DNA from 2 places in the Vreelandella subglaciescola genome. Region 1 is predicted to be linked to the other one. Evidence: predicted binding sites of a transcription regulator. Region 1 holds the regulator's gene; the other holds the start of a gene.
The links. Region 1 encodes FliA, which starts transcription of late flagellar genes. Its sites were predicted from a motif close to CTAAAGTTNNNNNNNNNNCNGCCGATA; they were not measured.

Region 1 (4,521 bases):
GATATGGCCCTGGCCAGCGCTCCGGCGCTGATAGCCCAGGCGCTGGACAGCGCCGCGCCCCGTGTTGTCGGAGGCGATTCGGCGCCGCCCGCCGCGATTCGGCTGCCGCGCTGGTCGCAGGACGTACTCGGGCAGGGGCGGCGGCTGTCCTCGCTGCTCGAACGTTTGCGCGCCCGGGTGGGTGGCTTTGACGCGCTGGAACGCTGCTGGGATCTGGCGGCGTTGCCCAAAGCGGTGCAAGAGCCGCGCCTTGAACAGCTGCTTGATGACTATCCACCGGCCGGTGCGGCGCTGGGCATGCGCTGGTCGGCGCGGCGCAACGAGCGCGGCTGCGACTGGGCGATGCCCGACGTCGGCCTTGATCCGGACGGCGCCACGCTGGCGCTGCCCTGGTTGCAGCATCGCCAACCCGCCGGCTGGCAGGCGCGGCTGGAAGCGCTGACCGAACACAACGGCATTGCCGTGCATCTGCTGCCGGCGCTGCCCGATGCGCCAGCGCGAGACTGGCTGGAAGAAGGGCGGCTGACCTGGGTCAGCCAGGTCAGCGGCGCTCAGCGGGTCCACGCTGATGATCAGCGCACGACCCTGCGCAAGCTGTTCATGGAAAGCACGCTGACCCATCAGGTGGGCGTGCGGTTTCGCGCCCAGGCCATGCAGCTGTGGAATGTTTACGCTGAAGTGACCGACGACAACGGCACCGCCATGCTGGCGTGGTACGGCGAAGTGCGCGACCCGGAAAGCGCCCGCACCGTGGTGCGCCGCTACTGGCTGACGCCGCGCCGGCTGGGCGTCGAGGCGCTGTCGCTGCTGCTCACCCAGCTTCAGGGCGAAGGCCTTGCACCGCTGACCAAGCGCGCGTTCCAGCAGATCAAGGAGGACGACGGCGGCGATGTCAGCGCCGAAGTGCGCCTGCTGATGGCCAGCGGCGCGGCGGCGGTGGTCGGCCATCTGGACGCCGGCGAAGACGACGAAGCGGCAATCTTGCGCCGCGAGCTGCTGGCACTGCTTGGGTCCCGTCGGCGGCGGCGCGATACCGCGCTGCTGGATGCGTTGCTGTATGCGCTGATGGCGCGCGATGCCATTCGCCAGCTGGGTAGCGTCAGCCGGGAGGGCGTGGCGTGAGCAGCAAAACGACGGATCAGGCCGCCGGGCTGCGCCAATGGGCCAGCTTGCAGCGTCAACAACAGGCTGAAGACGGCGGGCACGAGGCACTCATGCCAGCTACGCCGGCAGCCGAAGCGTCTTCAACTGCAGTGGCTCCAGCGGCGCCTCCGGTAGCGTCAACCCGGGCCAAAACCGTGCTGATGGTGGTCGGGCTGCCCGGCCGTGGCCCGCGCCAGGCAGAGCGCGTCAAGGCGCGCCTTGAGCAGTGGGCGGCGCTGGGCCGGCGCTGGGCGGGCACGCCGGACGCCTGGGATGTGCGTCTGGTGATGCCCGATGATCCGGCGCTGCCCCGTTTGGCGCGCGAGCATGCGCGCTGGGCGCTCTGGGTCGACAGCAGCGCCGATGCTTTTTCCGATACTTACCGCACGCTGTGCCAGCTGGCGCGCGGCGGCGGCCCACGGCGATTGCTGGCGCTGCACGAGCCGCACTTGCCACGCGCCGGTTTGCTGGATAATTTACATGATGCGGCTCATGCTTACGTGGGGATAGAACTGCTTATTCTGGCTCAGTAGGTGCAAGCCCAAGAGAGATGCAAGCATCGGGTCGGCGAGCAAGGAGAGCACTTCATGCACTTGAAGCTGGCACGAGCTTTAATCGGCATCTGGCTGCTGCTGGCAGGGTTGCCCGCAGCGTTTGCAGCCACTGGCAGCTGGGTCGCCTCGGTGCCGGGCACCATGGTGGCGATGAGCGATCGCCCGGGCGCGTCGCAAAACGCCGTACCGCCTTCGGGTAACGCCACCGGCCGCGCGATAGAGCGCGTGCAATGGCGCTTTTCGCCCCCCGCCGGCAAGGCCGTGGAGGCCTGGCTATGTCATCCGCAAGGCTGCCTGGCGCTGGCGCAGCAACGCGGCACGACCCGGGCGTTTGCCGGCTATCGTGCCGATGTGCCGCTGCACTTTCGCTTTCGCTTGCCGTCCGGGCAACGGCCTTTTCGCGTGACGGGGTTGCAGGTCATCGTTAACTATCAATGATGTGGACGGAATCCAGGCAATACGTATCAAGGGCTTTGAGGCGAGTCGATGTATACAGCACAGGGCAGATACAAACAGCAGGATCAGCTGGGTCAATACATGCCGCTGGTCAGACGTCAGGCGCTGAGCCTGCAGGTCAGGCTACCGGCAAGCATCGAGCTTGATGATCTGATACAGGCCGGCACTGTCGGCCTGTTGGAGGCGCTGGGTCGCTTTGACGCCACCCAAGGAGCAAGCTTTGCCACGTTCGCCAGCCAGCGGATTCGCGGTGCGATGATGGATGAGTTGCGCACTCGCGACTGGCTGCCGCGCAGCGTGCGCCGGGCGGCACGCTCGATGGATGACGCGGTGCGTCGGCTCGAACAGCGGTTGGGCCGCGCGCCCGACGAGGCCGAGATTGCCGCCGCGTTGGATATGCCGCTGGCCGACTATCAACAGCTGCTGCACGACACCAACAGCGGCTATCTGCTGCCCTACGAAGAACTGGCGGTGGATACCGGCGAGCCGGCCGGCGGTGGTGGGAGCATCGGCCTGCCGTTTGAGGAGCTGCTCAGCCATCAGCAGCGCGCCGGGCTGACGGCCGCCATCGAAGCACTGCCCGACCGTGAAAAGCTGCTGATGGCGCTGTATTACCAGGAAGAGCTGAACCTCAAGGAAGTCGGGGCGGTACTCGGCGTGACCGAGTCCCGCGTCTCCCAGCTGCACAGTCAGGCGGTCAGCCGCCTGCGCGCCAAACTGCACGACCCGGCTTAGCCCTGTCGAGGAATAGCCGGCCGTGCAATGTATGCCAGCGTGCCCCGCGCACGCGTTTTGATCTTCAAGTACCCGGCGAGGAGCCGTCGATGAATCCTTCAACGCTGATTGGCATAGCTGCCAGCATTGTACTGCTGGTAAGTGTGCTGTTTTTCACCGCAGAATCCCCCGAAAGTTTTATTAACCTGCCGGGGTTTGCCATCGTCATCACCGGCACGCTGGCGGCAACGTTTATCAGCTACCCGCTGCGCGAAGTGCTGCGCGTGGTGCGCCTGGTGGCGGTGGTGTTCCGGCGCGAAAACACCTACGTGCGCGATGACATCAAAGAGCTGGTGGATATGTCGCGGCTGTGGTTCAAGGGTGACGTGCGCGCGGTGGAGGAGCAGCTGCAGTACACCCGCAACCCGTTTTTGCGCTCGGGCATCCAGCTGGTGATTGCCAACACCAAGGAACAGGAAATTTTCGACATGCTGCGCTGGCGCATCGCCCGGCTGAAAGCCCGGGAACACGCCGAAGCGCAGATTTTCCGCACCATGGCGACCTATGCGCCGGCGTTCGGCATGATCGGGACGCTAGTGGGGCTGGTCAACATGCTGGAAGTCATGGACGCCGGTGATCTGGACGTCATCGGCCCGCGCATGGCCGTGGCACTGCTGACCACTTTCTACGGCATTTTGCTGTCCAACCTGATTTTCAAACCCATCGCGGTCAAGCTTGAACGGCGCACCGAAGAGCGGCTGATCACCATGAACATGGTGCTCGAAGGGATTTCGCTGATCACCAAGCGCCGCCTGCCGTCGTTTATCGAAGAAACGCTGAACTCCTTTGTAGCCGACTATCACGACGAAATCCGCGACCCCGGAATGAAAGCCCAGACCCAGAAGGAATAGCGACCATGCTGGATCGTGATACACAGCGCACACTCGAAGCGTCGCCCGTCAGCGGCGGCGATGAGGAAAGCTGGCTGACCAGCTATCTGGACGTGCTGACGCTGTTGATCACGCTGTTCGTGCTGCTGCTGGCGCTGACCCCGCCCGGCGGCGGTGAAGACCGGGATACCCAGCGTCGGCACACCGCAAGCGCTATGCCGACGCTGTCGCTGGCTTCGCTGGCCACCGGCATCAAGCCGCGTCATAGCGGCCTGAGCCCGGCTTTTGCCGGCCTGAGCATCCCCGGCGTTGACGTTAGCGAGGGCCGTGAAGGCGTGACTTTGCGGATCGACGACAGCCTGCTGTTTTCCAGCGGGCGGGCGCAGCTTACCGATCAGGGGCGCGGAGTGGTGGCAAGCCTGGGCGAGGTGCTGGGGTCCTTCGATGGCCAGATCTCGATTGAGGGCCATACCGATAACGTGCCCATTGCCACGGTGCGCTTTCCCTCGAACTGGGAGCTTTCCGCCGCACGCGCCATTGCCGTGCTGCGCTATCTGAAAACCCGGGGGCTGGCGGTCACGCACATGCGCGCCGTGGGCTACGCCGATACCCAACCCATGCAGAATAACGCCACGCCGGACGGCCGCGCCGCCAACCGGCGCGTTGAGCTGGTGCTGCGCAAGCCCTCAGGGCCGGGAAGCGCGACGGCAAGCCTGTAGCGTTTTGTCAATGGCGTCGTCCGCGCCGTCCAGGCTGAAGATCAT
Region 2 (4,521 bases), 590 kb from region 1:
CGGAATGTTGTCCACCAGTGCCGATACCACACCGAGCGTAATATTCGCCCAGGTAGCGTCCCAGCCGCCGTAAAGCGCCTCTGACAGCAGCCCCAGGTAACCCATGAAGCCCAGCCCGCCGACGCACATCACCACGCCGTAGAAGAACAGCAGCGTATCCCACTCGGCGCGTGCCACGCGGCTGAAGACGTCGAAGGGCACAACGCTGCCCAGCTGGGCGAGTTTTTTGTCATCGCCCCGGCGGCTGTAGCGTTCGCGTTTGCGTTCCAGCGAGCGTGGCAGGCTGCGGCGCAGGTAGTAGCCAAAAAACTGCAGGTAGCCAAGCCCGGTCATCATGCCCAGCACCGGCGGCAAGTGCAGCAGCGTATGGCACAGCACCGCGGTAACAATGGTGAGTAAAAACAGCAGCACAATGCGCCGCGCGCCGCGCTTGAGCCAGACGTCTTCATGGACGCTTTCGGGTTTGGCGTCTTTAATGAACAGGCTCATGATCACCGCGGGTACCAGGAAGTTGACCAACGCGGGCAAAAACAGGACGAAAAACTGCTGAAACTCCACCAGCCCCGCCTGCCATACCATCAGTGTGGTGATATCGCCAAACGGGCTGAAGGCGCCGCCGGCGTTGGCGGCAATCACGATGTTGATGCAGGCCAGGTTGATAAAGCGCTTGTCGCCTTCGGCCACTTTGGTGACCACCGCGCACATCAACAGCGCGGTGGTCAGGTTGTCGGCAATGGGCGAGAGCACGAAGGCCAGCCCGCCGGTGAGCCAGAACAGCGTCTTGTAGTTGAACCCCTTGAGCAGCATCCATGAGCGCAGCTTGTCGAAGACGCGCCGCTCTTCCATGGCGTTGATGTAGGTCATCGCCACCAGCAAAAACAGCATCAGCTCGGTAAATTCCAGCAGCGTCATGCGAAATGCATGCTCCGAGGCCTCGGACATGCCGTTTTGTACGTAGACCCAGCCCACCAGCCCCCAGATAATGCCGGCGGCGATCAGCACCGGTTTGGATTTGCGCATGTGAATCTTTTCTTCGGCGATGACCAATACATACGCCAGCACGAAAATCGCCACGGCAAACAGGCCCACGCCCGTGCTGGTCAGATTGAGCTCGCCGGTCATTGCCCAGCCGGGCAGGCTGACAAGCAGCAGGGGCACAAGCAACAAAAAAGGCCAGCGGCGAAGGGATCGCGGCTGGCGCAGAGGCATGGGCAGCTGGTTCATGACGACGTTATTCCTTACGGCCGGACATCAATAGAAAGCATATTAGCGTGCTGTTAGGCTAACAGTTAGGCAGGCAAGAAAATATGTCAGAAAAGCGAACGATAGGCGGTAATAACCCTTTGATTGCGTGGTTTTTTAGCAAGTTATCCTTTATGGGTATGGTCATGCAAAGGGCTTTAGCGTATATCTGGGGGTTCGTCTCGATGTCGCCTGCGTATTGATGGTGGTTTGTTTCTTGTTTTTACATAACCTTTCATAAACATACTTAAAACGGGTCAAGTTAATCGTCAAGCGACCGAAATAATACGGTACAGAGAACGTCTTCATGGCGAATTCACGCGGCGCGACACGTCACAACGATTACTTCGCGGGGTCGCTGCCCTATGAAAGGATGGCTTGAATTATGGGTACGATTTCATCGTTAGGTATCGGCTCGGGGCTTGACCTTAACGGCCTGCTTGATCAGCTCAAGGATGCCGAGCGGGAAAAGCTGGCGCCGATTGAGCGCCAGATCAAGACCGAGGACACCAAGATCACGGCATTCGGCCAGCTGAAGGGGGCGCTTTCCAAGCTGCAGGACGCGGCGGAAACGCTTAACAGCGGCGATCTTTACTCCAGCCTTTCGGCCAGCACCAGCGGCGACTCTGTTGGCGCGGCGGCGGATAAAAACGCCATGCCCGGCGGCTATCAGATCAACGTGGAGACGCTGGCCACCCGCGGCACCCTGGCCTCGGGCAACAGCACCGGCGACCCGACCGACGAGGTCGCGGCAAGCGCCCAGGAGATGACGCTAAGTTTTGGTAGCGGCCCCGACAAGACCGTGGCCATTGAGGCGGGAAGCACCCTGGAAGACGTCCGCGATGCGATCAACGCCGATGAGGAATCCGGCGTTAACGCTTCCATCATCAACGACGGCACCGGCTACCGGCTGGCGTTAAGCTCCCGGGAAACCGGGGCGGATGCCTCAATCAGCGGCTTCTCATTCGATGGTGATGCGACCATTTCGGCCGATGACGCCCTCGTGGCAGATGGCGGCACGCTGCAGGCCGGCACCGATGCTTCACTGACGGTGAACGGTATCGGCATTACCAGCGCCAACAACCAGGTTGAAGACGCCATTCAGGGCGTCACGCTCAACCTCAAAGAAGAAGGCGAGAGCACCGTCACCGTCGAGCAGGACACCCTGGCCGTGCGCGAGGCCGTCACCGGTTTTGTCGATGCCTATAACGACCTTAAAGAAACCACCGGCAAGCTGACCTCGTTCAATGCGGAAACCGGCCAGGCCGGCGAGCTCAACGGTGACAGCACTGTGCGCATGGTGGAATCAAGCCTGCGCAACGTAGTGGGCGGTATGGGCAATGCCGGCAGCGACTTCTCGATGCTCAGCGACATCGGCATTTCGCTGGAGGTTGACGGTAGCCTGTCGGTGGATAGCGACAAGCTCGATGACGTGCTGTCCAGCGATCAGCAGGCGCTGTCCGACTTTTTTGCCGGCGTGGATGACAGCGACGGCTTTGCCGCGCGGCTGGAAGGCTCGGTGGGTCAGATGCTGAGCGATAACGGCTCGGTGAATGGGGCGATCAGCAGCGCTGAAAACCGCATCGATTCGTTGGGCCAGCGCTATGACCGCATGGAACAGTCCGTGGATCGCACCGTGGCGCGCTACCGCACGCAGTTCAGCCAGCTTGACGGCATGGTGGCGCAGATGAACCAGACAAGCTCCTACCTGACCCAGCAGTTCGATGCGCTTAGCCAGATGAGCAGCGGCAAGAACTAACGTCCGCCGGTACGCCTTGTAAGGTACGTCTGAACGAGGGCCCGCCGGAATGGCGGGCTTTTTTCATGTTCTGGCAGCGCTAGCCAGCCAGAAAAGTGCGTGCTAGAATACGCCACCTCTCAGACATACCCGTGTAAACAGGCGGCCAAGCGCCTTGCCTGTTACAGCTTTTGGCGAGACGAAGCGTCCGCCAACTATAGCGGAATTACGCAACGCCGCACACGCGGCGAACATCGAGTTAAACTGTTGTCGTTAAACGGCAACCCTATTCTCTAAGGAGATACCCTGTGGCGAACACCAAGCAAGCCCGCAAGCGCGCCCGTCAGGCCGAGCAACGTCGCGTCCTGAAATCCGGACAGCGCAGCATGGTGCGTACCTACGTTAAGCGCGTCATCAAAGCGATCGGCACCGGTGATCACACCAAGTCGATGGAAGCTTTCCAGGCGGCGCAGCCGGTCATCGACCGCATCGCCGACAAAGACGTGCTGTCCAAGAAAAAGGCCGCACGCCTGAAGAGCCGCTTGAACAAGCGCATTAAGGCACTGGCGGCGTAAGTCGGCAGACGCCTCAAAAAAACCGGCTGCGGCCGGTTTTTTTGTGTCCGGTAAACGGGTCAGTGACAATACCGCCAGACAGACCCAGCGTGGAAAACAAGCGATGAGCACAGACACATCGGCAAACGATACCGCACCGCCGGCGCGCAGAGGGCTTATGGGCTCGGGGCTGGTGGTCAGCGCTATGACCATGCTTTCACGGGTCATGGGGCTTGCGCGCGACGTGGTGATAGCGGCGCTGCTGGGCGCAGGCGGCGGGGCGGATGCGTTTTTTGTTGCCTTCAAGATTCCCAATTTTCTGCGCCGCCTGTTTGCCGAAGGGGCGTTTAATCAGGCCTTTGTGCCGGTGCTGTCGGAGTACTCCACCCAGCGCACCCGCCGTGAGGTCCGCGAGCTGTTGAACGCCACCGCCGGCAGCCTAAGCGCGATGCTAGCGCTGCTGACGGCGTTTGCCATGCTCGCCGCGCCGTGGCTGGTGTGGCTATTTGCGCCGGGCTTTGGCCGCGACCCCGAAAAACTCGCGCTAACCACGGATATGCTGCGGCTGACGTTCCCGTATTTGCTGCTGATTTCGCTGACGGCGTTTTCCGGCAGCGTATTAAACACCTATAGCCGTTTTGCCGTGCCGGCGTTTACCCCGGTGCTGCTGAACCTATCGCTGATTGGCGCCGCCCTTGTGTTAATGCCGCTGATGCAGGCGCCGGCCATGGCGTTAGCGTGGGGCGTGCTGATTGCGGGGGTCGCGCAGCTGGCGTTTCAGGTGCCGTTCTTGTGGCGGCTGGGGCTGTTGCCCGCGCCGTGGCCGAACTTTTCTCACCCCGGCGTCAAGCGTATTTTAAAGCTGATGGCGCCGGCGCTGTTTGGCGTCTCGGTATCGCAGATCAACCTGCTGCTGGATACCGTGCTGGCCTCACTGTTGACCGCCGGCAGCGTGTCGTGGCTGTACTATTCCGACCGCTTGGTGGA

Region 2: the regulator FliA is predicted to act here: its motif matches at 1,499-1,525, upstream of fliD (flagellar filament capping protein FliD).

Annotation. Positions count from the first base shown of each region.
Region 1 is NZ_LT670847.1:2,209,098-2,213,618, forward strand. Features, by position in the region: gene flhF (flagellar biosynthesis GTPase FlhF) at 1-1,122, shown strand, start outside; gene B5495_RS10345 (hypothetical protein) at 1,119-1,676, shown strand; gene B5495_RS10350 (flagellar protein FlhE) at 1,731-2,135, shown strand; gene B5495_RS10355 (RNA polymerase sigma factor FliA) at 2,184-2,888, shown strand; gene B5495_RS10360 (motility protein A) at 2,978-3,778, shown strand; gene B5495_RS10365 (OmpA/MotB family protein) at 3,784-4,476, shown strand; gene B5495_RS10370 (hypothetical protein) at 4,444-4,521, opposite strand, start outside.
Region 2 is NZ_LT670847.1:1,621,347-1,625,867, reverse strand. Features, by position in the region: gene nhaD (sodium:proton antiporter NhaD) at 1-1,224, opposite strand, end outside; gene fliD (flagellar filament capping protein FliD) at 1,628-3,001, shown strand; gene rpsT (30S ribosomal protein S20) at 3,289-3,555, shown strand; gene murJ (murein biosynthesis integral membrane protein MurJ) at 3,659-4,521, shown strand, end outside.